3 regions of the Aneurinibacillus uraniidurans genome follow, and region 2 is predicted to be linked to each of the others. Evidence: riboswitches for the same ligand, from Rfam matches in the RefSeq annotation. Region 2 holds a riboswitch; each other region holds the start of a gene.

Region 1 (10,513 bases), 1.5 Mb from region 2:
ATCAGATGAATAAAGATGTCTCCGATTGGCTTTAGGATATCTGCCACTTTCGGGTTGCCATAGAAGATGGCGCCGACAGCAATACCTAGGACAAGACCGATCAGGATTTGCCAGACTAACCCTAATTTCTTCATATTGTCACCGCTTTCATTCGTAGTTTGCAACACCTTATATGTAAGCTCAGGCGTTGTTCTGATGTTTTTATTGTAAAATCGTCCGACAAAATTCTACATAAATCTTCATAAAAATTTAAAATAAAATTCAAAAAAGACTGTTGAAAGCCGGAACATAGTGAAAGGGAGTGGGAGAAGGGCGGAGCCGTTCGCTTCGGTACGCTTGCAGGAAAGCAGCAACTGTCCGCTCCGGGAGCCCGGCGAACGTGCCCGCAAAGAAAAACCTGCGAGGTTAATTCACCGAAGGATTGCGGGCAAAAACTCGTCCGCCGTTCTCCCTCCGCTGAGTAGGCGCGTACAAGCGCTCTCTTACTCCGCCCTTCTCCCACTCCCCGCACAACGTTTTGGTTTACAAAAAATGCTCGACACCAGAACGGATTTGCTCAGGTAGTCACTGGCTTTACAAAAGATCGCTTCCTTATTTTTTACCTACATGCATCTTGATTATGCTTAATCGTATGTCTGTCCAATCTCGCTTCTCCACAACACGCCGGGAAAATAAACTACAATAAGAAAAAGAGACTGTCTCAGTCGCCATGTTACGGCTTTGAGACAGCCTCTTGCTTCATACTATACGTATGGAATTTCTACCTTACTACACGGTTTGATGACCGGGACGCGGTAGCTCACCTGTGCGATAATAAATGTCGGCGAGCTTGTCGATTTCTTGTTTTAGCTCGTCAACCATACTTTCTTCTGGAATCTTGCGCACCATCTCGCCGTGTTTAAACAGCAGGCCTTCGCCACGTGCGCCTGCAATGCCGATGTCTGCTTCCCGTGCTTCCCCCGGCCCATTAACAGCGCAGCCTAATACAGCTACTTTAATCGGCGCTTTAATTTTTGCGATATAGTCTTCAATCTCATTAGCGATGGAGAAAAGATCAATCTCAATGCGTCCACATGTCGGGCAGGAAATGAGCGTAGCTGCATCGGACAATAGTCCGAATGATTTTAACAGCTCCCGTGCTACCTTAATTTCCTCAACCGGATCGGCACTTAATGACACGCGCATAGTGGAGCCGATGCCCTGCGCAAGAAGTGTACCGAGTCCAGCAGCACTTTTTACTGTACCTGCAAACAAGGTGCCCGCTTCTGTGATCCCCAGGTGAAGCGGATAATTGAACGCGGCCGCAGCCTTCTGGTACGCTTCAATCGCAAGCGGTGCATTGGATGCTTTCAGCGACACGATAATATCGTGGAAGTCAAGCTCTTCTAAGATGCCGATATGATGCAGCGCACTTTCGACCATCGCCTCTGCGGTTGGATATCCGTATTTATCAAGCAGATGCTTCTCCAGTGAACCTGCGTTTACACCGATACGAATCGGAACTCCGTTTGCTTTGCAGGCGCGGACAACTTCCTCCACTTTCTCCCGCTTGCCGATGTTGCCCGGGTTGATCCGAACTTTATCAATGCCGTTCTCAATCGCCTTGAGTGCCAGCTTATAATCAAAATGAATGTCGGATACGAGCGGAATGGAGATATTCTGCTTAATCTCCTTAATGGCTTCCGCCGCTTCCATGTTGTTAACCGTCACGCGGACGATCTGGCAGCCCGCCTCTTCAAGACGGTGAATTTGTTCGACCGTCGCTTTGACATCCGCTGTCTTCGTCGTTGTCATGCTCTGGACGATAACCTGGTCATTACCACCAATCGTCAGATTCCCCACGCGTACCGGTCTTGTCTGTGTGCGATGATACATCGTTTTTCGTTCTCCTTTACCGAACGGATTTGTGATCTTCGCTTCTATCTTATCACAAATCGCATAACACGAGTACATACGCCTTCTCGCAAATGCAGCTTGGCCTCCCGTTAAAATAAACTGTTTAGATCTACCCCACGCTCGCGCAAAATACGGCGCAATACTTCCTTATGATCGCGCTCGGTAGCGGTATTCATTCCGAGTGTCAATGAAGCCGACATTTCAATGTCGTATAAAGTATCTTCTAGCTCATTTGTCGGCAGTCCGCGGTAGCGTTCGTATAAAGCAGTCAAATCACTCACGTTTCGTTCCTCCCTTTCTCCTCATTGTTATGATTATTTTCCTTTATTTATCTTATTCACACACAATTAGTGACGTTCACCACTGACCTGGACAAGTGCCATGCATGCTTCATGAAGCGAGGAATACACATAGTCCGGATGCGGTGACTTCCCTTCCAGATTCTCTTTGCCAATGTACACCGTTTGTAAGCCAGCCGCCTCTCCTGCCTGAATATCTGTGTAAAAATCCCCCACCATATAACTTGCACCTGGATCAATATGGTAGCGTTTGATCAGCTCGACCATCATGCCAGGACCTGGCTTGCGGCATACACAGCCTGCCTTTGGCTTATGCGTGCAGGCACGGACTTCTCGAATTCGGCCGCCCGCTGCCTCGATTTGTTCTGTCATATATACATGAATTTCATCAAGTTCAGCCTGCTTCATAAATCCAAGCCCCACGCCACCCTGATTGGTCACAACAAATACCTCATATCCGGCCTCATGAATCATGCGAATCGCTTCAAGCGCCCCCGGCAAAAAGCGGAACTGTTCCACACGATTAATCGGATGCGGATTGTCATTAATGACCCCATCCCGATCTAGAAAAAAGGCTTTTTTCATACAAGTCTCCTTTCAGATAGGTGTAATGATACACATACAGAATTTAAATTACAAAAATTTCATGTGAATGGCCCATATTGGCGTATAACATGATATAATGAAACCAACACCAGAAGATGCCACAAACTATGACACATAGGAAAGGGGCAATCTATCATGGAAACCAACAACTATCTTTGCAAATGCGGAATGTATACTTATCACTGCGAATGCGTTCCTGAAAATCAAACAACACATTACAATGAATTGATACACCGTCTTCGTGATAAAGCGGACGTTGTACTAGGCGCAGAAGAATTACCTGTCGTGCTTCGCATGCTACCGACAGATGAGACTCGTCTTATTATCGCCCCGCTCAACAATGGCTACTACACGGCTCATATCGCTACCCCAGCACCTGTCTAATTCAAACTCCCGCCCGGCGCTATGCCGGGCGATTTTTTATTTCTAGTATATCCACAAAATAAAAAACGCAGCTGCTCTCTAAGGAGCAGCTGCGTTTGTACGCTAGTAAAGCAAGCCGAATTTCTTCGCTTCGAACTCCAACTGTTCCCGGAATTTCGGATGCGAAATCGCCAGCAATGCTTTCGTTCGCTCCGCAATGCTTTTGCCGCGCAGACTCGCTACCCCATACTCTGTTACGATGTGATCGACATCGTTCTTCGATGTTGTAACAGCCGATCCGATCGTCAATTGCGGGCGAATGCGGGAGATTGCACCGTTCTTTGTGGTCGAATGTAAGCAAATGAAACCTTGACCATTTTTTGCGAACAGTGCCCCGCGAGCGAAATCTGCTTGCCCACCGCTCGAACTGTAATAGCGTCCGGCTATCGTCTCCGATGCGCATTGACCGAGAAAATCAACTTCTGTTGTTGCGTTAATCGAAATCATATTATCTTCACGGGCGATGATGCGTGGGTCATTTACGTATTCAACCGGCAGCATCTCGACTGCTGTATTATTATTCATAAAGTCATACAATTTTTTTGAACCGAGAGCAAACGTACCGACAATTTTTCCAGGACGTGTTTTTTTCTTCGTGCCTGTTACAACCCCTTTATGTACAAGCTCGACAACACCGTCTGTAAGAAGTTCAGTATGAATGCCCATGTCTTTATGATCGCCAAGGAAATTAATAATCGCATTCGGCATCGCGCCAATTCCAGCTTGCAGCGTTGCGCCATTCGGAATACGTTCTGCGACATAAGAAGCGATCTTGCGGTCCGTCTCGGTAATCTCTGGCTCACGCGCTTCCGCTAACGGATAGTCAACCTCGATATAACCAAGAATCTGGCTAATATGTACTTGATTCTCCCCAAATGTCCGCGGCATGTTTGGATTTACTTCGAGAAAAAATGGCACCTTTCCGATGAAAGAAGCAGCATAATCAGCACCTGTACCAAGTGAGAAATAACCGTGTTCATCCATCGGAGAAGCGGCAGCGAGCACGATCGATGTTTTCGTCGTCTCACGCAGCAAACGCGGTACTTCGTGGAAATGGTTCGGTACGAGATCACATCCACCTGCTAAAAACGCCTTGCGCGATGCTCCGCTCAAAAAATAAGCGACATGACTCAAATGCGGGCGATACTTACCATAAATATAGTCTCGCTCTTTTAACGCATGCATTTGGTGAATACGAACGCCTTGAAAACGGTCTGCGTATTTCTCTAATGTGTCAAGCAGAACAACTGGTTCACCATTGGCAAGCGGTACAATCACATCATCCCCATCGTGAATGTAGCCCAATACATCCTCTGGTACCTTACATTTTGTTTCCATCTGGATACTCATCCTAACCCTCCAAGCATGTGTCTTTCCATTTATATGAAGCTAATGTAATATCTCCATCTCATCATATATGTGTATCAGTCGTTGAGCAAGGGTTATTCCGTTAAAAATAAATGAAAAATCCACCCTTTATTTGTAAAAGGGTGGATGATCCTACTTTGTTTCTATGCGCAGTTACGCGTTTTGTTTTACTTTCATCACGTCAGATTGTACAACGTCCATCTCACCCATACCGCGAATGAGCTTACGAGCATACATCTTCTCCGGCTGGAGAATGTTCACCATGTACTCAATTGCAAGTTCCGGATCAACTGTCTCACCACATGTATAGCAGTCAAGTGCAGCAAACCCTTTCTCCGGGTATGTATGAATCGAGATGTGACTCTCTGATAACATAACCAGTACAGTTGCTCCCTGCGGTTCAAACTGCTGAGCCTGAACGGACAGCACTGTTGCACCGCATGCTTCTGCCGCCTCTACCATATGACGCTGCAGAAATTCAGCACTGTTTAATTTCTCAAAATCGACACCCCAAGTATCAATCGCTACATGTCTTCCGAAAGTAGAATATTCCATCTTCCGGTCCCCCCTCCTAGCAAATATATTTGTATACATTCTCGCTAGGACCTACGTCATTCACTATATATCGAGGAGAAACTTCCTTGAGTGAATCCTGGTTCCTAATGTAATCACAAAGATGAAGATACCACGATTCCCTCTATTTTGCAACTATTTTCTCGGAAAAAACCGCCTATGCTTCCATCATAAACAACTGTTTGGACAGCTCTGCCAGCTGGCGGTCAACACCTTTTGTTGAAAGCCCCTGCGTAATACGCTGATTACGCAAATCTAGCAACTGGTCAATGTGCAGCTTAGTCCAGTCAATCGCATCCTCTACGCCGCACGCTTCAAATAAACGCTGCATGTCACCAAGCGTATCTTTATATTCAAAAACAAGCCTTTCCTGTCCATCCTTTTGTTCCACAATTTTCATCACATGGCCGCCCGCATATTCATATACCATCGTATATGTCGGATACAGCCGGTGAACAATCCCGCATCCTTTAAACTTGCGTACTGCCATTCGCATCTGATTGGCCAGCTTCGCATCGTAAATTTTACACTGACCTTCGCATGTATACGTATCATGCCCCATCCGCTTAAACGACAGCGGAAGCTCCATCCCTTTATCCAGTAGCACAACTTCCGTTTCTCCATTATCGAAGACGCGAACTTGCGTACTGAACTCCGCGCGGTCAAACATTTCGATAAACAATTGTAATTGCAGTGCACTCAGTTCGAGAACAAGCTTCTTGTATTCAGTGGCTACACGTTGAGCCATACAAATCTCTCCCATTCGTTTTTTCCTGCCTTTTTATTATTATAACGAAATGTTAGATCTATTCTCCAATCGTCTATGATATAGAAAAAAGGAGGATTTGAGAGAGAACCTTATTTAATCTCATTAAAACGCTGTTGATTCCTACCTCCATCCATTATATGATGAAAAATTACATTTTTCTTGTCCAATTTGCTTCTAATTAATGGTCACTGGACTCAGCACGACTTCTGGCTCTGCTAGCAGTTCCCGAAAGCGAACGACTGCCCCTATGTGGTATGCAAATGCGTTAATTACAGCTCGATCATGCGAGCTAAGAAGCGCTGCTACATGTGTCTGTCCATTTCGTTTCACCGTCTCTACCCGATGCAGCACACCGGCCTCACCCGACAAAAACGACAGCAGGCTAAATTCCCCCCGCTCATCTTTCGGCTTCAAAGTAAAAAAGGCTGCTTCCACCCCTGTTTTTTCTACGATTTCTTCCGCTGCAAGCGCAACAGCCGCTGTTTCTGGAATAAATGTCGTACCGCGCACCGCATGTACAATATCTTCCACAATCGCACTTCCTGTCGGCAGCATGCCTGCTCCTTTACCTGTAAAGAATAAATCTCCTACCACATCCCCTGTAACAAACACACCGTTGTATTCATTTTTCACTTGCGCTAATGCATGCGAATGCGGCACAAGCGTTGGTGCTACCTGTACACGCAAGCTCGCACCGACCCGCTCGGCTGTGGCGAGCAGCTTTACCCGTAAGCCCAGATGACCAAATAACTCAATCTCTTCCGCTGTAACACTAGTGATCCCATCCCGCAAACTTGCTTTCTCGTCTATCTCTTCACCAAAACAGAGACGAGCTACAATCCGGATTTTATGAAATGCATCATATCCTTCTACATCGGCGGTCGGGTCCGCTTCTGCAAAACCAAGCTCCTGTGCCTCAGCAAGCACCGCTTCATATGGCAATCCTTCTTCTTCCATACGCGTCAGAATATAATTCGTCGTACCGTTCAAAATACCCGCCACACGCGTAATCCGATTTACATTCAATAGCTGGGCTAATGTATTCAGAATCGGAATCCCTCCACCTACACTTGCTTCGTATAACAAGCCGACCCCTTGCTCTTGTGCCAGCGTATGCAGCCAGGCCCCGTGTATCGCCAGCAGTTCTTTATTTGCAGATATGACATGACAGCCACGTGCAATTGCCTCTTCCATGTAACTAAGCGTTGGCACAAGGCCCCCCATCGCATCAACGACAACATCCGGCTCACTCGCCCAAACGCGAGCGATATTATCTGTAAGCAAACTGCGTTCCACTTCCACCTTACGCGGGCGCGCAGTATCACGCACCAAAATGCTTGCTATCTCAAATGCTACACCGGTCTGCTTGCGAAGCCGCTCGGCGTGCGTTTGTAAAATCGTCACCACTCCCGATCCTACTGTTCCAAGTCCAAGTAAAGCAATGCGTATGTTTTTCATATTTCCCCCTCCAGTTTCTATAAAAAAGACCCTCTTCCTAAGAAGAGGGTCGGGTATCCGAATATCCTCCTCTCATCTTCCAAAGCTTATGTACAAAGCTTTGATGGAATTAGCACCGTACAGGAAAACCTGTGGTTGCTGAGACTTCATCGGGCCATGTCCCTCCGTCTCTCTCGATAAGAGTTGTTGTTCTTTTGTACTATTCATTTAATTATCACATATCTTACTTGGATATTTCTCCCCTGTCAACCTGTAATTATGCAAACCAGCTCAGCATCTTATCAATTAAGTGCTTAAGGAACTGCAAAATCTCCTGAACAAACGACTTCGCTTCCGGATTGCTATTCAGAAAATCCTGCACTTGTCCTTTATAGCTTGAGATCTGGTCAAGCGTCTTGCTCCAGTCGATGTTTAAATTCTGGATTTTGCGCAAAATACTCACAAGCGAATCAATTTCCTGATCACTTAGTGTAAGCCCCATCTGCTGTGCCACATTGTTGATCATCTGGCGCAGCTGATCGTCGCTCATTTTGCCGGTCTGTTTGGCTAACTCTGCTTTCAGACGCGTCAGAAGCTCGGCTGCTTTTTCCTTATCACCAATCTGCTCGGCAATTTTCGATGTCGTTACCATTTCTTCACTGGCAACTTTTTTCTGATTTTCGTCGATTTTTGTACCCGTTACTTGTTCATACGCCTTCATGACGCCGGTTAAGCCTGCTGTACCTGATACCGGGAACGGTGCATCGACTTTTACATTGGCATCTTTCACACCCGCTGTTGCCAGTGCATTCTCATACATCGCTTTGCTGATGCCCGTAATGTTATTCGTCTCAACTTTAATCCCCTGACCCGGTTCTGCCAGTTGAATCATCGTAGACGAAATGGCCCGGGTGCCAATTACGTTCTTCGGCAATAGTCCATCGAGATATTTATGCTCTTCAGCATTCGTAACGGTAATTTCTTGCGCTTCCTTCGGTGGATTGAAGCGTCCTTTGATCTGTTGTTTTTGCGCTGACGACAAGTTCTGTCCGTATGTTACAATTGTGTCGCCTGGTGCGGCATCCGCAAAGGCGGTTGCGGTTGATAGAAGAAAGAAAAGCACTGTTAAAGCCAACTTTCGCACTTCTATCCACTCCTCCCCATGTCAAATATAGATTGGTTTTCCCACCTGATTATACCACAGGCATTTCAGACGGGATGATTAATTTTACGTTCGTCTTATGGCAGAGTTTCGTTACACCGTAAAATTTTGAACCTGCCCTTCCAGTTTTCGAGAAAATCCGGCTAGTTCCGAAACATGTGTTGAAGTTCACCAAAAAGAAAAGAGTGCATGAAGTCGTCTCTCTGACGCCTCATACACTCCTGTCACAATCAAACCTATTTACTTTTTATACTTCAAATGTCCAGCCGAATGTATCCTTTACTTTTCCGTTCTGAATCCCTGTTAATGTATCATACAATTCCTGGGACACCGGACCAATCTCACCTTTGTTAATGATGATCTTTTTATCTTCCCAGTTTAATTCTCCGACTGGCGAAATAACCGCTGCCGTCCCCGTTCCGAATGCTTCTTCCAGGGTTCCATTCATAGATGCCTCATACAGTTCTTCGATCGAAACTCTTCGTTCCACGATTGGAATGTTTTTGTCCTGTAAAATCTGGATAATAGATCGTCTTGTAACCCCGCTCAAAATACTTCCGTTCAACGCAGGTGTTACAACTTCCCCATTGATTTTGAAGAATACGTTCATACTGCCGACTTCTTCGACATACTTTTTCTCGACACCATCGAGCCATAATACTTGCGCATAGCCCTGTTTTTCTGCTTCTTCCTGCGCACGCAGACTTGCCGCATAGTTTCCAGCTGTTTTAGCCACACCTGTTCCCCCACGTACCGCACGAACATATTCACTTTCGACGTTAATTTTGACCGGCTTAAGCCCTTCCGGATAGTACGCTCCAACTGGAGATAAAATTACAGCCAGCAAATACTGCGGGGAAGGATGTACACCTAATGCAGCATCCGTTGCAATAATAAATGGACGGATGTAAAGAGATGTGCCTTCCGCTGTTGGAATCCAATCCGCGTCTGTTCGGACTAACTCCTTAATTCCTTCGAGTACAAGCGCTTCATCGATTTGCGGAATGCTCAACCGCTCATTCGAGATATTTAAACGCTCCAGATTTTGATCCGGTCTAAATAACAGCACCCGACCGTCTTCTGTTTTATATGCTTTAAGACCTTCGAATACAGCCTGTCCATAATGAAATACCATGGCAGCCGGATCAAGACATAGCGGCGCATAGGGAACAATGCGAGCATCATGCCAGCCCTTACCTGCTGTATAGTTCAGCAAAAACATATGATCGGTAAAATATTTTCCGAAGCCTAAATGTTGCTGGTCAGGCTTTGTTTTTGGATGTTGTGTTTTTTCAACCGTAAACTGACTACTCATGCTACCATTCTCCTCTGCTATTCGATTTCAACATCAAATGTACGAATTGTTTTTCATTTATAGTTATACCATTTTTCTGATAATACGTGAAATATATTTTCCGTTTACTTTTTGATTCGTTCTCTGCCTTTTGTGCCGAATTCGGTAATGGTTACTTGAATGTTGACTTTTACAGGCATACGGCTGAATGCTTCGTCCCAGTTTTGCTCATATTCTTTCCATACTTGATGGTCCTGGATCCCAAGCTTTTTTCCACATCCGATTACATCCACTTTTAATTCCTTCTGAGTTTTACGTAATGTTCGTTGCGTCAGCTTTTCTAGTTGATTCTGTATGACTCGTTCTGCCTCGTGCAAAAACTTTTCGTCAAAGTCATCCTCTGCCATCACATTATCTTCACGCAGCTTTCCCTTTACGTTAATCTGTAACGTAAAGCCAACCTTTTCTTTCTTTACTTCTGATTTTATTTGATGTTGAATACGATCGACTTCAAATACAATGAACTTCCCCTTTGCCATTTTGCCCTTAACGACTCCATTTTTCACTTCTCCTCGCAACAAATTTAATCCCCCTACCTCTTCCGGGGTCAATGTCCCGATCATTTTGGCATTTTTTCCCTTTATAACAGCAGCGCCGCTCATTTGTGCTTTGTCTTTTACGACCAT
Region 2 (10,513 bases):
TTATTCGCTCTTCCGCTTCTTGCGGCAGGTTACTTGCTAGGTGCGGCGCAACGATGACAGGCTGTTTTACTTCAGGCGGCATCTGATCTGTGGTAACAGCAACCACCTGTGATTCCCTATCCTGTATCGACTCCGATTTTGCAAATCGGCGTATATCCTCCTCAAGTACACGACCTGCCGGACCGCTGCCTGCTACTTGCTCCAGATCAATCCCCAGACTGCGTGCCAGCTGCCGCACATATGGAGTTGCCAGTGCACGGTGAGTCTCGGAAACAGATGGTACTGCTAGAACAACGTTGGAGACCGAAGAAGCTACTTCCCTTTCCTCTGACTGTATCGCAGCCGTTTCCATTTCTACTTTCTCTCCCACCCCATCGTCAATCACAAACATGACCTGCCCGACATGTACCGTATCCCCTGCTGCAAACAACAGCTGCGTAATCACACCACTAACCGGCGCAGACAACTCCGCATTTACCTTATCAGTCTGCACTTCAACTACCGGCTGGTCCTGCTCCACATGATCGCCTTCTGCGATCAACCAGCGGGTAATTTCCCCCTCATGCATCCCCTCTCCCACATCAGGAAGCTTAAACTCTACCATAGCGTCCTCCTCACCCTCCTCCACTAAAATTGCATCGTGTCAATAATGCCCTGCCGAATGCGTGCCGGTGTCGGCATATATGAATCTTCCAATGTAAAAAACGGAACCGGCACATCGTATCCAGTTATACGTTTTACGGGTGCTTTTAAATAAATGAGCGCCTCGTCGTTAATCAGCGACGTGATTTCAGCACCAAGTCCGGCTGTTTTATGCGCTTCGTGCACGATTAGCGCACGTCCTGTTTTCTTCACTGAAGCAATAATCGTATCCAGATCAAGCGGATACAAGGAGCGAAGATCAATAATCTCACAGCTCCATCCCTTCTCCTGTGCGATCTGCTTCGCTGCCAGCTGGGCGGTGCGCATCATACTCCCCCACGCAAAAATCGATAGGTCACTTCCTTCCTCCACGATCCGGGCCTTGCCAATCGGAACGCGATACATCTCTTCCGGTACCTCTTCCTTGAACGCACGATACAGCCGGGTCGGTTCAAGGAACAATACCGGGTCCGGATCTTCAATCGCCGAGATCAGCAATCCTTTAGCATCATACGGCGTGGCAGGTACGACTACTTTTAAACCCGGTGTATGCACAAAAAACGTCTCCACACTCTCCGAATGCAACTCCGGTCCACGAATCCCTGCACCATATGGCGTACGAATCACAAGCGGTGTCGTGAATTGCCCTCGCGTCCGATGACGCAGACGAGCCGCATGTGAGACGACCTGCTCAAATGCCGGGTAAATAAAACTAAGAAATTGAATTTCTGCCACCGGGAGCATACCATTTAGTGAAAGCCCAATCGCGGACCCAATAATGCCAGATTCAGCAAGCGGCGTATCGACCACTCGCTCCGCTCCATGTTTCGAGAGCAGCCCTTCTGTCGCCCGAAATACGCCTCCGTTTACGCCGATGTCCTCGCCAAGCAGCATAACTCGCGGATCATCCGCCAGCTTCTGATCAAGCGCTTCAGTAATGGCCTGGATCATGGTGAACTTTCGATTCATACGTGTCCTCCCTCCTCATCCTGCAATGAGAGAAATTCTTGCCGCTGTTCCGTAATATGCCACGGTACATCCGCATATACGTGATCAAACATATCGACTGGACGTGTTTTTGGTAACGCTTCCACTTTAGCGAATGCCGCTTCGATTTCGTCCGTAAGCTTGTTCATAAGCACCTGTTCTTTCTCTTCCGTCCATAATTCTTTCTTTATTAGAAACTTCTGGAGCCGCTCAATCGGGTCACGCTGTTCGCGCCACTCTTTAGCTAGTACTTCCTGATCCCGATATTTCTTCGGATCATCCGCTGTAGTATGAGCGCCATAACGAAAGGTAACCGCTTCGATAAGTGTCGGCCCCCTGCCTGCCTGCGCCCGTTCGATCGCTTCTCTCACCGCCAGCCATACAGCAAAAATATCATTGCCGTCCACCCGTATGCCCGGGATGTCATACGCTGCCGCACGCTGGACAATCGTACGCGAGGCAGACTGCCGTTGAAACGGCACACTAATCGCATACCCGTTATTCTGACAGAAAAACAAAACCGGAAGCTGATAGACACCCGCAAAATTTAGTGCTTCATGAAAATCCCCTTCCGACGTGGCACCGTCTCCGAAATACGCGATACTGATTGCTCCCTCACCTTTTATTTTATTCGCCCAGGCCGCACCAGCCGCATGCAGCATCTGCGTCGCAATCGGCACAGACGGCGGCAAGATGTTCTTTCCAGCCGGACACATGCATCCTTCCATTCGACCCATCCAGTACAAAAACAAATTTTCAAGCGTCTGCCCGTGCGTCAGTATCGCCGCATGATCACGATACGTCGGAAACATCCAATCCCCTTCTTTGAGTGCCAGCGCACTCCCCACCTGCGCTGCCTCCTGCCCTTCAAATGGCGCATATGTCCCGATGCGACCTTGTCTCTGCAAAATGACCGCCTTGCGATCAAATGCACGTGCTCGTGTCATCTGCTCATACATGCGTACCATAAGAGCCGGATCGATTCTATTTTCAATCCCCTGCTGCACCTCTCCATCTGGTGTAATCACTTGAAACAATTCCGGAATACGAACATCTTCTAGACGACCCGTCAACGCTGCCGCACGAGCCCGCATATCTTTTTCAATCAACATAATGCTGCCTCCTTATGTGAATTCCGTATACCTGCCGAGCCTGCTGTATCGTATGCAAATGATCAAATAAATGTCTTGATACCACTGCCTCTTTATGCAGATTATAAAATTTATTCTGAATAATTTGCAAACGCTTACATTAAAAGATATATGCGGTTATGTATTATCGTCATAAAGAAAAAAAGAAGCAGAGAAACTCTGCTTCTAAATAAAACTGTGCTTTATGTATATTGCAAAGTAGATTTTCAAGACCCACACAGCTTTCCGAAACGGTCGGTAAACTCAGAATTGATAGATGCTATCAAAACATGCAGACAACATCTCTCGCCTTATTGGAAGAGCATACATCAATCTTTACCACTAGAATCACGCTAGAAGGATTTAGCTACAGCTATAAAACTGACCATGATCAACAAGAGCCTCTCCCGAATATATTTTACGGAGGGGCTCTTGTATCTTATCGTTTATCAATCGCACGGGCTACACGGTCACCAGTAAACTGAATCACCTGCACCAAAATAACGAGAATCGCTACGGTCGCAACCATCACTTCTGTCTGGAATCGGTAGTAACCAAAGCGAATCGCCAAATCACCAATCCCACCGCCGCCGACAATACCAGCCATTGCCGTGTAGCCAAGCAAGCTAATAATCGTTACCGTCAGGGCAAGCACAATACTCGGACGTGCTTCCGGCAACAATACCTCACGAATGATCAACCACGGACTTGCACCAGAAGCAATTGCTGCTTCAATTACACCTTTATCTACTTCACGAAGCGATGACTCAACAAGACGGGCAAAGAACGGAATCGCTGCTGCTGACAGTGATACCGATGCTGCACCCGGGCCAATTGTCGTACCAGCCAGAAGCTTAGTCAATGGAATAAGTGCAACAAGCAAAATGATATACGGTACAGAACGAATAATATTAGCGAGCGAACCAAGTACTACATTGAAAAAACGATTTTGCAAAAACAATCCCTTACTCGTGATAAACAGCAATACCCCTAGTGGAATCCCCACAACAAATGCCACACCAACGGATATGGCCATCATATAAAACGTCTCACCAAATGCCTTTCCGAATTCCGGAAGCAAGTCAATTAAATTACTAAGCTGCATCTGCTAGCACCTCCAGTCCGGCTGTACGCTGCCGGATATGTTCAATCGCACGAGCGATCTCCTGCGAATCACCAATCAGTTCCATAATAAAAATCCCCAGCGGCTCATCCTGGATGTATTCAATCTTGCCATGCAGGATATTGCCTTCTACATTGAATTTTTTCAGCACATCCGATACGACTGCCTTCTCCGCAATCTCGCCCTGGAAGTTGATTTTAACCAACGTTCCTTGTCGGTTTTCCACCAGTTTCTCCGGCAGGGTAAAATGCAGAACCGTATCGATAAAATCACGGGTCAGCGGCTGTACCGGACGAGCGAACAACTCATACACCTCGCCCGATTCAATCACCTTTCCATTCTGCATGACGGCAATGCGATGGCAGATCTCTTTGACCACTTCCATCTCGTGTGTGATCAATACGATTGTAATCCCGAGTGTACGGTTGATTTCTTTAAGCAAGGCTAGAATCGAACGCGTTGTGCTCGGATCAAGCGCTGATGTCGCTTCATCGCACAACAATACTTTCGGATTGTTCGCCAATGCGCGGGCGATTCCAACACGCTGTTTTTGACCGCCGGAAAGCTGTGCCGGATAATGATTCCCTTTGTCTCCAAGCCCAACAAGTTCTAACAATTCCGGTACACGTTTCTCAATTTCTTCTTTCGATTTCCCTGCAGCTTTAAGCGCAAACGCCACATTTTGCGTAACGGTCTTAGAGCTGATCAGATGGAAGTGTTGAAAAATCATACCGATTTTCAAACGCTCCTGTCGTAATTCCTTCCCTTTCAGCTCCGTAATGTCGACACCATCGATCAAAATTTTGCCGGACGTTGGGGTTTCCAGCATGTTCAGGCAGCGTAGAAGAGAACTCTTCCCTGCACCGCTATATCCAATAATCCCGAAAATTTCGCCTTTTTTGATTGTAAGGGTTACATCGTCGACCCCTTTAACTGTACTTTTCTTACCTCTATACTCTTTTGTCACCTGCTGGATTTCAATCATGATAGCCTCCCTCTCCCTTTTCTAGGTAGTAGCAAACAAAAAATGACCTCTTACCTGCCCGAAGCACATAAGAGGTCCAAAAAGGGGAAAAGCAAGACCTCTTATCTGTCGGACATGCGTCCTGCTGGAATTGGCACCAATTGAATCATCAACGGTTGCCGAGGCTTCATCGGGCCAGTCCCTCTGCCTCTCTGGATAAGAGAATATAAAATATGCCGTTTTGTTCGTTCATTTGCCTTGTGTTGCCTTGTTATTTAGAATTTTAGTTCAATTATTCCTACATGTCAAGTGGGTATTTGTTTTTATTTGGAGAGCTTTTTTGCAGTTTCGACCACTTGCTGAGCTACCGTATTTAACTGCTCAAGCGTACTATTAATTTCTGTTGTAGCTGAAGCTTGCGATGTAATAATCGGGGTCATACTTTGCGATAATTGCTGGAGTTCAGTCGATAGTTTTTTCATCTGTTCTAAAATGTCTTCAATCTGACTTACCGCGTCACCTGTATTCGTAGAAAGGTTGCGGATCTCTTTGGCTACCACTTGAAAGCTTCGTCCTTCTTCGTTCTGTGCCTTAGCTGCAATAATACCTGCATTTAACCCGAGAAGATTGGTCTGCTTTGACACGTTACGGATTACATCGACAATTCTTCCTGACTCATCTGTATGCTTTTTCGTTTGTTCTGCGGTAGTATTCATAATTTCTTGCGTAGAAGCTAATTTCTGAGCCATTATATTCACTTCGTTTACACTTGCAGCGATTTGTTCAAGAGATGCCGAAAGCGTCTCCGCCATCCTACCGAGTGCAAATTCGCGCTCTAAACTTATGCCCATTGCCATCACACCTACTACTTCATCCTTGTCAAAAAGCGGGAGACCAACCCCTCGAAATGGATGTCCATACTCAGGAGGCGCAACCATAGTTACAACTTTCCGCTGATCTCTTGCCATACCAAGCGCATCGTAGTCGAGTATAGGTTGTCCAAGTTGTACCCCCGCATCCAGCGTCTGAGACTTGGCGTAGTATACGTACTTTTCCTTATCACTAATCCCAATCATGATGTCTGCTTCATAAAATATTTTTGAAAGGATGGGCATTGCCTCTAAAATAATCTCTAACTCGTTCATATAATATGTACCCTCCCATAACTAGTTTTTTATTTATATAAAGACTATAAATCAATCATATCATTAGAATTATCTGACAAAAAGTCTAGAAATTAATAATCTTGTGAATAAATTAGCATCCTATTTTTCAGGCAGTTGTTTTGTTGACCTCCCTCTATAAAAAGACAGAATCGGGTATACTAGAAATAGAACCGATTGCAAGTTGAAAAGGTAGCAAACGCCTCTTCTATCTATTAATCATCTTGATGATGCATCTATTTTCACAAAAGGAGAAACACATGCTGTCCAATCAGCTTTCTAAAGAAACCGTCGACTTTATAGCGAGAGAAATCGCACAGTCCGTGGAACTACCTATTATCAAACTCGGATTACATTATCGGAATCAAGGACACGTCTATAATGTTACGGTCGATGACGCAGCCATCCATGGTATTGTCCAGGACAAGATGGCTCACCGTGTTTCCCTTGATCTTGATTTCTTGTCATACAGCTCATGCACCTGTCATAAGTCAGAACTATGCGAACATATCATAGCTGTCTTTTTTTATGCATATGCGGCCTTTTATAACCCACGTGATTACATACACACACTTGAATCGGCTGTGAAGCCTGCAGCGAAAAAAGCTGTCTCAGCCTCTCTCTCTCTTGAAACAGGCACAGTAGAACAGTGGCAAGAGCACATGCAAGACCTATATAGTCGTCAGCTTACGCATACATATAACCCGTTTCAATATATCTCAGACTGCCTGCCTACTATTCTGGCAAGCGCTAAATCATGGAACAAAGAAAGCAAGCAATTATATACGTTGTACACTCTGTTGTTTCTTCTCCAAAAAACCGAAGAAGCCAAGCAGCAGATTGCGCTTGCTTCGACATTCTATCAGTACCAGTACACGCTCGTTATAGATGAATTATTGGATCGTCTGTTTCACGTACTCAATACGCTCAATATCGAGCGACTGCATCAGGAGTACACACCATACCTAGAGCCATTCATTGCAATTCTTGCAAAGCTGTGCTTCCCGACCACTCATAGTCCAATTGACTGGCTCACTATCTATCGTTTTTTTTGGAACACATTGCTATGCCAGCCAGCATGGATACAAGCCGAAATTACACGCTTAACGCAGGAATTGAAAAAGAAAGACATGAACTCGCTCCAAAAAGATCACACACTACTTGCACGCGTGCACTTCTATGTACTTGCCGGACAGGATGAGGAAGCTTTACAGCAATGGGAAAAAACTGCTGCACAAAAACTAGAAAACTTACTGCACTATATTCATGTCTTTCATCAGTCGAACCAATGGGAGCGTATGCTTGTCTGGCTGCGCACACTGCGCCCTTATTTATCCAAAGCCGACCACGAAGAATTCAACTTCCTCTGTGAATGCTGGGCCGATACTGCTACAGAACTGCACATAGAAGAAGAATACCTCATGCTTTTGCGCTCGTTGCTGCCGCAAAGCACCCCTTTTTACATGCGCTATCTATTTGAAACTGAACGATATAAACAGTGGATCGACATACATCTAGCTCTCGGAGCATCTCCGCTGATGATGTATAAAGAAAGTCTCAGCAAAATCGAAAAATATGATAGCACCCTTTTGCTGCCGCTTTATCATCAAGCCATTGAACGCCTCATCCTGGAGAAGAAGCGGCCCGCTTATAAGGATTCTGTGAAGCTATTAAAAAAGCTACGAACATACTATAGAAAACTCAAACAGCAGCCAGTCTGGGATACATACATAACCCGACTTACCGAACGACATGCTCGCTTGCGTGCGTTTCAGGAAGAGCTGCAGAAAGGAAAACTTCTGCCTTGATTCTTACTGATACTTTCACCATTTCAAGCTGTTGGATTGAAAATCGTGCTTTTTTTGTCCGGGCAACTAATCAGAATGGGCGCCTGGTAGACCCTGTTACCCTTACATCCATTTTATTTAGCTGGCACGAGGCGTCCTACTACGGCACCTTCATCGAAACTGTTACGTATGACCGAACAGAAGGTCTGCTTCTCTCCCCTTCTGCTGCCCTGGACTTATTTGCCTCACCTGCTCCATTAGAGCATGCCACAATCGAATGGGACGAAGAGGCGAAAAAACTACTTGCTATAGCCCCCATTCTGAAGCAAGCGATTGCCGAAAAACAAATACAACCTGATTTTTCCAAATGGCAAAAAGGGGAGTTCGGCTGGAAACTTCTAACCTCGATCGAGAACACTCCGATCTTTCTTGATGCTTGGATTGAGAGTCTGCTTACAGAGTCAATCAAAGAAGATCACCCACTACTTCACACTGATGTACGAATGCGCGCACAGTGGGAGGAAGAAGACTGGCTGATCGCGATTGGCTGGGTGCAGGATGACACGCCGTTCCGCACCTGTTTGCAGGTAGAAGAAGGCGAAGATGGCCAGCACTGGTTTTTGCATATTCTGCTACAGGATCGTTCACAGCTGGAACACCTGTATACAGTCGCACAATCGGAACATAGCGATATGCCTGCTCCCCCTTACCCGGAACAATGGCAGCCGTACTATTCTCGCGTTGAAAAAGATATACGGAAAATTAGCCGCATCTTGCCATGGATTGAGGAGGCATCCGATCACACCCTTCGCCAAACACTGAACACCGAAGAAGCCTGGCTGTTCCTGACCGAAGGCAGCGAGCAATTGATCGAATCCGGTATCACGGTATTCTTACCAGCCTGGTGGGAACAAATCAAACAGATGAAGCCGCGTCTCAAAGCCCGCGTCGCCTCATCCGTCGGCTCTTCTCGCCATTCCTTATTCGGCATGGAACAAATCATGGAGTTTGACTGGAAGCTCGCTGTTGGTGATGTGACTTTATCCGAAGCAGAATTCCATGAGATCATCGAACAGAAGAAACATCTTGTCCGCATCCGGGGCCAATGGATTCAATTCGACGCCACCATGCTCGCCCAGCTACAAGCAATTATTAGAGAAGCTCAGACTGGAAAAGGCATGACATTTCGCGATGTGTTAACCCAGCACCTTCTGCCGTCAGAAGCACCCTCTTCTGACGAACTGCACGTCGACGTAGAATTGAATAAGCCACTGCGTACAATGGTCAGCCAGCTGTTACAAATGTCTACCATTCCTACAGTAGAAGCACCTACCTCTTTGCAAGGTGAATTACGCCCGTATCAGCTTGAAGGGATTGCCTGGCTTCTGTTCCTGCGACGGTTCGGACTCGGTGCCTGTCTCGCGGACGACATGGGGCTCGGAAAAACAGTGCAGTTCATCTCCTATTTGCTGCACGTCAAAGAAACAGAGGGCAAGCAGGCACCGTCATTACTCATCTGTCCAACTTCGGTGCTTGGCAACTGGCAAAAGGAGCTGCAGCACTTCGCTCCTTCCCTTACGGTGCATATTCATTACGGCTCCTCCCGAAAAAAAGGAGATGAGTTCATAAATGTCGCAAAAGATGTAGACCTTGTGCTCACATCGTATAACTTGTCGCATCTGGATGAAGACGATCTGCATGCGGTCACATGGAATACAATCTGCCTCGATGAAGCACAAACAATTAAAAACGCTCATACGAAGCAATCAAGTGCCATTCGCAGACTAAGTGGCTACCACCGCATCGCCCTGACCGGCACGCCGATTGAAAACCGGCTAACTGAGCTGTGGTCCATCTATGATTTTATTAATCCGGGTTATCTCGGCAGTCTAAGCGCCTTCACCCGACGCTTCGTGACACCGATCGAAAAGACAAAAGACAAAGTATTAATTGAAACGGTACAGCAATTGATTCGCCCATTCTTGCTGCGCCGGGTCAAAAAAGATCCAAAAATCCAGCTCGATCTGCCTGATAAATATGAAACGAAAGAATTCGTTTCTCTAACGGTCGAACAAGCGTCATTATACGAAGGCTTAATTCAGGACATGTTCACCAAAATCGAACAAGCCTCTCCGATGGAACGAAGAGGCCTGATTTTATCGACCTTAACCCGCTTAAAGCAGGTGTGTAACCACCCAGCGCTATTTTTAAAGGAAGGAAAAAATGCGGACTGGAAAGAACGCTCCCATAAAACAGAACGCCTTCTCACACTAGTAGATGAGCTTCGGCAGGAAGGAGATCGCTGTCTGATTTTCACACAGTTCGTCGAGACTGGGCATCTGCTGCGGGGTATTCTCGAACAAGAATTACAGCAGTCGGTTTACTTCCTTAATGGCAGTACACCAAAAGTGAAGCGGGATGAGATGATCGCGCGCTTCCAGGATGAGACATTGCCTGCCGATGCATCCTGTGGGATTTTTATTTTGTCCCTAAAAGCAGGTGGTACGGGCCTAAATCTCACCGCTGCCAATCACGTCTTCCACTTCGATCGCTGGTGGAATCCGGCAGTGGAGAATCAGGCGACAGACCGCACGTACCGCATCGGCCAGACCCGTCATGTTCATGTCCATACGTTCGTTACGATGGGTACGCTAGAGGAACGAATCGATGAGATGTTAACGCAAAAGCAGAACTTAAGCGAGCAAATCGTAGGCAGC
Region 3 (10,513 bases), 300 kb from region 2:
ATCGGTGGAAAACCAGGGGGAATGTTAAAATCCAAAGCCACAATGGTTCCATCATTTTTCAAAGCTATCATATGATTCATTCCAACTACAATCGTCTTTACATCTGTTAAGTTAGTAATCCAGTCAGTAATCCATGGAGACGTTGGTGGAAATATACGGAAATCCTTAATGATCGCCACTTTCCCATCCTGTTTTACTGCCATGAGATAAGATCCGTTAACTGCGATATCTACTACTGGAGATCCGGTAGGATTTATTACTTCAGGTGGTAGTGACAGGCCCCATACGACAATCGAACCATTCTTCTTTAAGGCTGCGCTATACATACCTCCTGCCGCAATCTCGACTACATCTGTTTGAGCCTCAATAGGTACAGACTCTGGTGGATTAGGAACCGTTGGTATACCCCAAGCTATTCCTCCCCAGCCCACGACTTTTCCATTATCCGTTAATGCCAACGTATGGTTTTCTCCGGCGGCGATTGCGATTACATTTGTGAGATCAGCAGGTACATTCGTCGGTCCACCTGAACCATTAGAAGGGAGAGTTGGCCAGGCTACGACTTTTCCATTACTTTTCAATGCTACTGCCTGGCTTAGCCCAGCCGCAACCGCGACTACATCTGTTTGAGCATCAACAGGTACATCCGCCACGCTACCAAAAAACGACATAGCATTTCCCCAAACGATGACTTTTCCATCCCGGATTCCCATACTATAATTTCCATTAGTAGAAATTTTCCCTTTATAGTCCCCGATATTGGCAGCAGAAACAGGGGCGGGTGCATAAAGGGCGAGCAGGGCGAGTATCATGAAGCACCTTATCCAAAATCCTTTCTGTTTTTTGTGTGTACTTTTTTTCATTCCGTGTCCTCCTTTTTTCAAAGAAATAAGTCGGTTATTTTTTCATGATGTCTCTCTATATCCATACTATCACCTGCCTCTGAACAAATTCTGAACATACAAAAGCCTGGCATCTATCCCCATGAAAAAGAAGATGCCAGGCCAGTTCCATTTTTAAAATTAATTTTTTTAATCTCTAATACTTCACATAATACACAAGCATCCGCGCCCACTCGCTAGCAATCACCTGAAGGCTTTCATGATCCAACCACCATTTTTTAAAGCGTACAGTACGCAGTTGGTGTGAACCAACACTAGCAATCTCAATTCCCGTATGGGCGAATACATGCCGGAATACATAAACCGCACGCCTTGTATGCCAGTCATCTGTCACTAGCGTTAGTCGTTTGACCGAACGGCCGCTCTTCTGTAGTAACTCCTTTGTATACAAAGCATTCTCATATGTACTAAGCGATTTCTCTTCTTTACTGATCGCGTGCGCAGGAATTCCAAGTTCAAGCAGCAGGGCTACCATCTCTCTTGATTCCGTTGTACGCCAAGATAGTTGTCCACCGCTTGATACGATAATAAGCGGTGCAATGCCCTCTTTATATAGTTCAGCCGCCTTACGCGTGCGCTGTCCGTCCTGTTCTCCGCCGAGCAGCACAATCACATCACTCTTTTGTCGGTTGTCAGGGTAGACGAGATAGCGGGCTGCTCCTTCTAAGATCGGCTCGTACGATAGCCAAAGTATTAACAGGAGCACTACGATTACGGCTGCCCCTTTTTTTCGTTTTGTCACATCCACTTCCCCCCTTTTTGTTTATCGTACTCCACATCCAATCAAAAAAGGAACAGTCAGCGAAAGACTGTTCCCTATACGTTCTTTTATTTCTGAAGCAAAATCACATGTACACTGCCTGGTCCATGCACACCGAACACCAGATCCATCTCGATATCCCCGGTCCGGCTTGGTCCTGTAATAAAGTTCAAACAAGCCGGAATCCCACCCGGAACCCGTTCATGAATGTAGGCAGCAGCATGTGTAAGACGCGGCAACAATGTATCTTCCGCCAGGACGAGTACAAGACGTGGTGGCAGTAGACTCACCATTCTCCCTCTCCCAGCCCCATTCCAGAGCAGGACGGTTCCGGTCTCACATAAGCCTAGATCGGCATATACAATCCCTACATCTGTTTCAGCAGCATAAGCACGAAGCTCATCTGCATCCTCTTCTGTACGCCAGGTTTTGTAATTCATGCCTGCTTCCTCTAACGCTTGATGTAGCCCCAGTTGATTCAGACGCTCATCATCCCAGCCAAGAGCATCTTGCACGTCCCATTGTTTCAGCACAGCTGCCAGTGCTTTGCCCGCTTCTTCTGGACGAACGCGCGTTACTTCTGTGCGAAGCTCTTGCAGATTTCCGATAAACTGTTCGACAAGTGCAGCCTGATCCATCCCAGCATATAAGTGCGTATACGGCTTGTCATTCCATTCTGGCATGCGCACGCCACTGCGCCGCGGGCGACCAAGACGATCCGCAAGCCGATTCAGAAAAGCTTCTCTTTCTTGCGTACTCATCTTATCGGCCCCCTTCCTTTTTCTCTTTCCACCAGGAGCGAAACGATTGCTCGGCTGGCTGTGGCAAATCACGCACATTCGTCCAGCCAGCCATCATGCCTGGACCCGATGAGATCACGCCGTCTTTTGCGAGTCCGTCTGTCATTTTATGCGCACTGTTTACGGCCGCATCATATACAGCCGGATGGCTCGTCATAAAGCCAAATCCTTTAAACGCCAGTTTGTCCTGCCACTTGCCATGCCCTTGCTCCACCTGATCCTTGCGGTGCTCTAATAAAAGATCATGCAGCGGAATTTTGACTGGACATACATCTGTACAAGCTCCGCACAAGCTTGAAGCATTCGGAAGGTCCTTCCAGTCTTCGTATCCGTCAAAAAGCGGTGTCAGTACCGAGCCGATTGGACCGCTATACACACCACCATACGCATGCCCACCGATATGACGATACACCGGGCATACATTCAGGCAGGCACCACAACGAATACACTTCAGCACTTCCTGATACGCGGTGCCAAGAATATCCGAACGACCGTTATCAAGTACAATCAGATGGAACTCCTCTGGCCCATCTGTATCTTCCGGGCGACGCGGACCGCTCAGCGCCGTTACATACACGCTAATTTTCTGGCCGGTCGCACTTCGCGTCAGCATGGAAATCACGATATCAAGCTCTTCCCATGTCGGAACAAGACGCTCCATCCCCATAATCGCAATATGAACTTTCGGCAATGTCGTCGTCAGACGAGCATTCCCTTCATTGCTGACGAGCACAACGGAACCGGATTCGGCTACCCCGAAGTTGCAACCAGAGATTCCGATGTCAGCATCAAGAAATTTACGGCGCAGCTCTTCACGTGCGAATTGACACAGCTCTTCTGTCTGATCTGATAATTCGCGCCCGGCTACTTCCGAGAATAACTCCGCTACCTGAGCGCGGTTCTTATGAATGGCAGGGGCAATAATATGAGAAGGGGTTTCCCCGGCTAACTGAATGATATATTCCCCAAGGTCTGTCTCTACTACCTGCACACCTGCTTCTTCAAGATGGCGATTCAGGTGAATTTCTTCCGATACCATCGACTTCGATTTTACAACCGAGCGTGCTCCACTTGCCTTAGCAATGCGCAGCACATGATTTACTGCATCGGATGCTGTCTGTGCAAAATGCACGTGTCCACCGTTTTTCTCTACATTATCGGCGAGCTCTTCCAAATAGCTATCCAGATTCTCAACAGTATGACGGCGAATACGCGAGGCCAATTCGCGCCATTCTTCGACATTCCCCAGCTCGTCTGCCGCTTTAAAACGTCCTCCACGCAGCCGATCCTGTGTAAACGGGGTAGCTTTTTGCAACTGCTCGTCTAGCAATGCTTTTTTCACACGCCCGACAAATGGGAGAGACTGTGCGCTCATTTTGCTCCCCCCTTCGCCAATACTTCTGCGACATGCATAACTTTCACCGATTTACCAGTACGCTGCAAACGACCACCAATATTCATCAGGCAGCCCATGTCCGAGCCAATCAATAACTCAGCACCTGTTTCTTCGATATGCTGAACTTTCTCATCAACCATCGCTTCGGATATCTCGCTCATCTTCGCGGAGAATGTCCCACCGAATCCACAGCAATCCTGGCAGTACGGCAATTCTTCCATATGCAACCCCTTCATGCCAGCAAGCAGCTTACCCGGCTCTTCTTTTACACCAAGGGAACGGCTCATATGACAGGAATGATGATACGTTGCATGCGCCGGAAGTTCCCCTTCCAGCTTCTCTAAACCCATCACTTTTACAATAAATTCAGAAAATTCATATGTTTTAGCTGCTAATTCAACAGCTTCCTGATGCCAGGTCGGATCATCTTTTAACAACTCTGGATACTCCCGACGGATCATCGTGACACAAGAGCCTGATGGTGCTACTACATATTCACTTTCCCGAAAAGCCGTGATCATCTGCCGAGCCGCTTTGGCTGCATCTTTCTGGTATCCACTATTATAAGCAGGCTGTCCGCAGCACGTCTGCGCCGCCGGAAAATCCACTTCCACCCCAAGCCGCTCCAACACTTCTACTACACTTTGCCCTACCTGTGGGAAAAAAACATCAGACAGGCATGTGATAAACAATGAAACTCTCACATTTCCACCTCTTTAGTATTGCAATTCTGTTATCATTTCTTTTCACTCTAACACGCTTGTTAACTGTTAACAATAGAAGAGCAGGATTTTATAAAAAATATTCAGAAAAGGCGTGAAAAAAATGCTTTAATCCATTACTATAGAACATAAGTAAAGAAAGAATGAAAGCGGGGACGTGTCAATGGAGAACGAGAAGATTATGATTTTAATGCCGCTAAGTGGAAAGATTCTCTGGGAGATGTATGGGGAATCATTTGGGTATTTTCAAAAACCGCCTTCTCTACACGTACCGCTCGAAGAACACGAAGTTCACACCGACTGGATTCAAGAAATTGAACGCGGCGTCATTTATCTACAGAGATAAACATATAAGCCACCGATTGTCCAAGACGGACACTCGGTGGCTTTTTCTGTGGAAATAAATGAGGGAGTCTTGCGGTTGATTATGAACGCAGCTTAATCGTGCAATTCCCCCATACCTCTTCACCATATACGAGTTCAAGGCTATCGCCGTCCGCAACTGGACCAACGCCTGCTGGTGTCCCCGTATAAATCACATCGCCTTTGCCAAGGCCAAAATGCTCGGCTGTGAATACGACAATCGTTGGGATGTCAAACAGCATGTCCTGAATGTTTCCATCCTGAACCGTTTCTCCATTTTTGCGAAGGGAGAAATTTTGCGCCGCACACGCTTCTACACTCTCGAACGGGCGGAATTTCGTCAGCAATGCCGCATTCGGAAATCCTTTCGCCCGCAGCCACGGATGACTTTTTTTCTTCAGATCACTCTGCACATCACGAAGGGTAAAATCGATCCCTAACGCAATCTGATCAATGACATCTTCCATCCGCATCCCCTGCTCATATGAGCGGGCAATATGCAGCACAAGCTCAGCTTCATGATGCACTTCTCCTCGGTTTCCAGGAAGATTAACCTCCTGTCCATTCGCTTCTACAAGTGAATGAGTTGGCTTTCCGAACAGGAACGGCATAGTTGGCACGGCATTGCCGAGTTCTTCTGCATGCAGGCGATAATTACGCCCCACACAATATATGTTGCGAATCGTTTCAATCATCATGCTTCCTTCTTTCTTCCTTAAGATTAAATACTTTTGATCATGCCACCGTCTACAAGTATCGAACTGCCGGTCACATATGTATTTGCCCCAGATAACAAGAATGCAACCACACGTGCGAATTCTTCCGGTTGTCCGTAACGACCAAGCGGAATATTTGCTTCCATCTGCTGCTGAATCTCTTCGCGAGACACACCCTGCCGCTGTGCATTCATCTCATCTAGATAAATAAGACGATCAGTCGCAATTCGTCCTGGTGCTACCGTATTGACGAGAACATTATACGGTGCTAATTCCACCGACAGTGTCTTTGATAATCCTACGATGCCCGTGCGGAATGTATTGGACAGCACAAGCCCTGGAATGGGTTGTTTAATAGAAGAAGAGGCAATATTGACGATATGGCCGCCCCCCTGCTTAAGATCAGGTATCACTTCACGAATGACACGAATATAACTTAACAGTGTCAGCTCAAATGCTTTTATCCAATCCTCATCCGTAAACTGTTCAAACGTACCGCTTGGAGGCCCACCCGCATTGTTGACTAAAATCTCAATGCGGCCAAACGTATCACGCACCGCCTGAACAAGTGCTTGAATCTCTTCTACTTTCGTAATATCAGCACGGCAGTAAGCCGCTTTACCAGCACCAAGTGCATTCAATTCATCTGCTACCTGCTTTAATTTTTCTTCATCGCGGCTCGTCAGCATAACGTTTGCGCCTTCTTTAACGAGCTGCTCGGCTATCGCCCGCCCCAATCCCTGGCTAGAAGCGATAACAAGCGCTGTTTTTCCGGTAAGATTCAGATCCATTCGGTTCCTCTCCCTGCTGTCAGTATTTTCACTCTCTTCCGATTGTACGGGATGAACTGCTATCGGTCAAACCAAGCTGGACGCAGGAAAGGCGAACAAGCAGGTGAGAATACTCTCGCTACTTGTTCGCCTATAAGCCAGACTTCGTATCGATTTATGCCTGTATCTCCTCTTTCACTTCTCCTTCTAATACAAACTTCTGGATTTTTCCGCTTGCCGTCTTCGGTAATTCATCTACAAAGCGATATTCACGTGGGCGCTTGTACGACGCAAGCTTTCCGCCATCCAGCAGGAACGTATTCAGATCGGCTTCTGTGAGATTACTTCCTTTGGCGGCTACAATGTATGCCAAAACAATCTGTCCCCATTTCGGGTCTGGCTTGCCAATTACAGCGGCTTCCTTCACACCTGTATGTTCCACCAGACGGTCTTCTACTTCACGTGGATAGATATTTTCTGCACCCGAGATAATCATATGATTCATCCGATCACGAATCCAGATGTATCCATCCTCGTCATATTCGCCAAGATCTCCTGTATGATACCAACCGTACGCAAGCGCCTTTTCTGTTGCTTCCGGTCGATTGTAATACCCATTCATCATGCACGGGCCTTTGACGAGAATCTCACCGACTTCCCCCACTTCACAACGGTCAGCCGGATTCGTTGGCTCCCCATCCTCTTGAACACGGGCAATTACGACTTCATGCGTTAAGCTTGCCTTTCCAGCTGCCCCGGCTCTTGTAAGCTGTTCGTCTGGATGCAGCACGGCCATACACGGTCCCATCTCTGTTGTACCGAATATTTGCACCAGGTCTGCACCGATTTTTTGATCGAACTCATGAATTAAGACAGGTGCCATCGATGCTCCGCCGTATTCCACCAGGCGAAGCGATGACAGGTTGTATTGTTCAATATTCTCAACGTGCAAAACCATTGTGATCATCGTAGGTGCTGCAAACATATGCGTCACTTGTTCACGCTCAATGATCGCCAGCACTTCTGTCGCATCAAAATGGTGCAGCAATACGTTCGTCGCTCCGACTTGAACACGCGGTAAGAATGATGTATGCAGTTCTGCTGTATGATTCAGCGGTGCTGCCGAAAGCCCAATGTCATTCTTGGTTAGCCCCATGCACTGCATCATCATAAAATTATGGTGGATCTTGCTGCGGTGCGTGTGAAGTACGCCTTTCGGACGGCCAGTTGTACCACTTGTATACATCATGATGCAGTAATCAGTCTCAGCAACAGTCACTTCCGGCTTCTCTACTGATTCTGCATCGAGAAGTTGATAGAAGTCCAGAGCACCTGCTGGCACGGATGAATCTACATAAATCCAGTGCAGCACTGGTGTTCCGATTTGACGTGCCTGTTCTACGATCTGTGACCCCATCTCTTCATACAACACCACTTTAGCGTTCGCATCCTGCAGAATGTATTGTAGTTCATGTGAAGCTAAGCGATAATTAATCGGGTTAAAAATCGCCCCGATTTTCGCTACAGCAAACATCGCGATGACATATTCACTTGTATTGTAGAGGAATGACGATACAACGTCCCCTTTTTCTACACCCAGGCGCTGTAGCGCCCGGGTAAATTGATTCACTTTATTGTCAAGTTCGCGATACGTAAAGTGATGCTGTTTTACTCCGTATTCATACACAAGAGCAAGCTTCTCCGGATAATTCCGAGCTGACCACTCTACTATACTTCCGATTGTCGTACTCACAGCAACGCCCTCCATATTTTACCGATTATTTCAAATATTCAGGTTTTTGGAACCCTTGAAAATCCTTCTCTACAACCGCTTTAAATTCTGGTGATTTGTATGCTTCGATGATATCTTTTGTAATTTGGATATCTTTGTCTGCTGTTTTTACAGCTACAATGTTCATGTATTTTTCCGGAAGCTGCTCTAATTGCAATGCTTCTGTTAATTTAAGTCCAGATGCAATGGCGAAGTTACCATTTACGAATGCATAGTCTGCATCAGCAAGAGAACGCGGAAGCTGCGCAGCTTCAAGCGGCTTCAGTTGAATATTTTTCACGTATTGTGTCACGTCTTTTTCTGATGCTTTTGTCGGGTCAATGCCTGCTTTTAGTTTAATCCAGCCAAACTTCTCCAGCATTCCAAGTGCACGTGCCTGGTTAGTCGGGTCATTTGGCAGCGTTACCGTCGCGCCAGCTGGTACTTCATCAAGCGATTTGTGCTTGTTAGAATATACGCCAAGCGGTGCCGTTGGAACTTGCAGCACATTCGTAATTTGGAGATTATGATCCTTCGCAAATTTATTCAGATACACAACATGCTGGAATACGTTCGCATTCAGCGATCCTTCTGCTAATGCATTATTCGGCTGCACATAATCATTGAACTCTACTACTTTTACGGTATAGCCTTTCTTCTCAAGAATCGGCTGAATCCCTTTTTTAATTTGATCACTATACGGACCGGCTGTTGCACCAATCGTGATTTCTTTTGTTCCTGTCTGTCCAGAGGAAGCAGCCTTATCTCCACCACCGCATGCAGCAAGCAATCCTGCTAGAATAACGAATACCCATGTTAAAATAAATGATTTTACTTTCATCTGTATGTCCCCCTTTTTTTATAAATGACATGCATCAAAATCATAATTCTGTTATCTCCCTAGCTTGCCTATTCCCCCCTTGCAAATAAAAACGACCTCTTACCAAAGTAAGAGGTCGACGACAGACGTTTAGAAGCTCCGCCGGACCTCTTATCTCTCAGCGTCATTACGCTGCTGGAATTGGCACCGTTTGAACCATATAGTTCAAGGTTGCCGAGGCTTCATAGGGCCAGTCCCTCCGCCTCTCTGGATAAGAGTCCGAAACTATTTAATTTTCTTGCTGTTATGGTTATTCTACCACATTAAACCACAAAGTCAACTAGGAATTATAAGTTATTTATCTGTTTTAAATTGCTGCATCGCTTCCTCAAGTTCAACTGCCATTCGACTTAACGCTACAGAAGCCGCAGCAATCTGATCAATGGAGGAAATTTGTTCTTGTGCATACCCGGCTACATCACGCGATTTCTCGGCAGACTTTTTCGAAACACCAAGTATCTCCTGCCCAGACCTCAGGATGTTTTCAGAACGGACTGCCATTTCTTCAGACGAGACAGAAATCTGACTACTTTTCTCAGAAATAGACTCTACCGAATTCATGATACTTTGAAAAATGAGCCCTGCTTCATCAACGGCCCGGATCCCTGTGTCAACTTCCTTCGTTCCTTTATCCATCGATTGTACAGCTCGCAATGTCTCTCCTTGAATCTCCTGAATCACCTGGGCAATCTGATCAGCAGACTGCTTGGACTGCTCGGCCAGCTTACGTACCTCATCTGCTACCACTGCGAATCCCTTGCCTTGTTCACCAGCTCGTGCCGCCTCGATTGCCGCATTCAACGCTAGCAAATTTGTCTGTTCAGCAATCGATGTAATCACGCCAATGATCCCACCAATCTCCTGCGAACGTTCTCCAAGTAACCTCACTACACCTGCTGCTTCTTCCACCGATGTACCAATCGTATTCATCTGCTGTACCGCCTGCTGAATGGTTTGGTTTCCTTTGTCGGCTTCTACAGCTGTCCGCTGTACCGCTTCTGTCACAACCGAAGATGACGAAGCAATCTGCTTGGCACCATTCGTCATATATTCCATTGTTTGTGCTGTCCTCGTGATGCCCTCCATTTCTTGCTGGGCACCAACAGCCACTTCCTGGGTAGCCACTGTAATTTGATTCAATGTACTACCGGCATGCGCTACGCCTGCTGCCAGCTCCTGCGAAGACGATGCAACCTGCTTGGCTGTCTGATTGACCTGGTGAATGAGGTGACGCAAGTTTGCTAACATACCGTTCACAGCATGAGATAAGTGACCGATCTCATCTTCTGTATCCACTGGAAGCTCTTCTGCCCGCAGGTCCCCGGAGGAAATCTGCTCTGCAACCGATGCAATATCACGAATTCTCCGCACTGGGCGCAATAAGGAGATATATACAAAGAGTGCAATCGCCAACAGCGTAACCAGTCCTGAAA

Evidence for each region. Region 2 has a riboswitch for S-adenosylmethionine ahead of PO771_RS16665 (methionine ABC transporter ATP-binding protein). Riboswitches for the same ligand answer to the same signal wherever they lie in the genome.
Region 1: it holds a riboswitch for S-adenosylmethionine, as region 2 does, so the genes downstream of both, PO771_RS09275 (homoserine dehydrogenase) here and PO771_RS16665 (methionine ABC transporter ATP-binding protein) in region 2, are expected to answer to the same signal.
Region 3: it holds a riboswitch for S-adenosylmethionine, as region 2 does, so the genes downstream of both, PO771_RS15165 (MetQ/NlpA family ABC transporter substrate-binding protein) here and PO771_RS16665 (methionine ABC transporter ATP-binding protein) in region 2, are expected to answer to the same signal.

Annotation. Positions count from the first base shown of each region.
Region 1 covers NZ_CP116902.1:1,844,521-1,855,033, reverse strand. The annotation lists gene PO771_RS09315 (cation:dicarboxylate symporter family transporter) at 1-134, opposite strand, end outside; gene ispG (flavodoxin-dependent (E)-4-hydroxy-3-methylbut-2-enyl-diphosphate synthase) at 769-1,875, opposite strand; gene PO771_RS09305 (hypothetical protein) at 1,986-2,177, opposite strand; gene PO771_RS09300 (D-glycero-alpha-D-manno-heptose-1,7-bisphosphate 7-phosphatase) at 2,244-2,780, opposite strand; gene PO771_RS09295 (hypothetical protein) at 2,937-3,185, shown strand; gene PO771_RS09290 (acetyl-CoA hydrolase/transferase family protein) at 3,288-4,574, opposite strand; gene speD (adenosylmethionine decarboxylase) at 4,746-5,147, opposite strand; gene PO771_RS09280 (non-ribosomal peptide synthetase module) at 5,323-5,913, opposite strand; gene PO771_RS09275 (homoserine dehydrogenase) at 6,109-7,392, opposite strand; SAM riboswitch class I at 7,462-7,575, opposite strand; gene PO771_RS09270 (DUF1002 domain-containing protein) at 7,649-8,515, opposite strand; gene PO771_RS09265 (branched-chain amino acid aminotransferase) at 8,781-9,848, opposite strand; gene PO771_RS09260 (Ger(x)C family spore germination protein) at 9,953-10,513, opposite strand, start outside.
Region 2 covers NZ_CP116902.1:3,325,112-3,335,624, forward strand. The annotation lists gene PO771_RS16645 (dihydrolipoamide acetyltransferase family protein) at 1-604, opposite strand, end outside; gene PO771_RS16650 (alpha-ketoacid dehydrogenase subunit beta) at 628-1,611, opposite strand; gene pdhA (pyruvate dehydrogenase (acetyl-transferring) E1 component subunit alpha) at 1,608-2,741, opposite strand; gene PO771_RS16660 (methionine ABC transporter permease) at 3,199-3,864, opposite strand; gene PO771_RS16665 (methionine ABC transporter ATP-binding protein) at 3,854-4,867, opposite strand; SAM riboswitch class I at 4,966-5,069, opposite strand; gene PO771_RS16670 (methyl-accepting chemotaxis protein) at 5,170-5,991, opposite strand; gene PO771_RS16675 (SWIM zinc finger family protein) at 6,270-7,817, shown strand; partial or broken gene PO771_RS19480 (DEAD/DEAH box helicase) at 8,489-9,985, shown strand; partial or broken gene PO771_RS19485 (DEAD/DEAH box helicase) at 10,064-10,513, shown strand, end outside.
Region 3 covers NZ_CP116902.1:3,021,790-3,032,302, forward strand. The annotation lists gene PO771_RS15120 (S-layer homology domain-containing protein) at 1-863, opposite strand, end outside; gene PO771_RS15125 (YdcF family protein) at 1,039-1,644, opposite strand; gene PO771_RS15130 (LutC/YkgG family protein) at 1,731-2,423, opposite strand; gene PO771_RS15135 (LutB/LldF family L-lactate oxidation iron-sulfur protein) at 2,425-3,837, opposite strand; gene PO771_RS15140 ((Fe-S)-binding protein) at 3,834-4,562, opposite strand; gene PO771_RS15145 (hypothetical protein) at 4,744-4,926, shown strand; gene PO771_RS15150 (fumarylacetoacetate hydrolase family protein) at 5,006-5,635, opposite strand; gene PO771_RS15155 (SDR family oxidoreductase) at 5,665-6,450, opposite strand; gene PO771_RS15160 (long-chain-fatty-acid--CoA ligase) at 6,605-8,182, opposite strand; gene PO771_RS15165 (MetQ/NlpA family ABC transporter substrate-binding protein) at 8,208-9,041, opposite strand; SAM riboswitch class I at 9,189-9,298, opposite strand; gene PO771_RS15170 (methyl-accepting chemotaxis protein) at 9,375-10,513, opposite strand, start outside.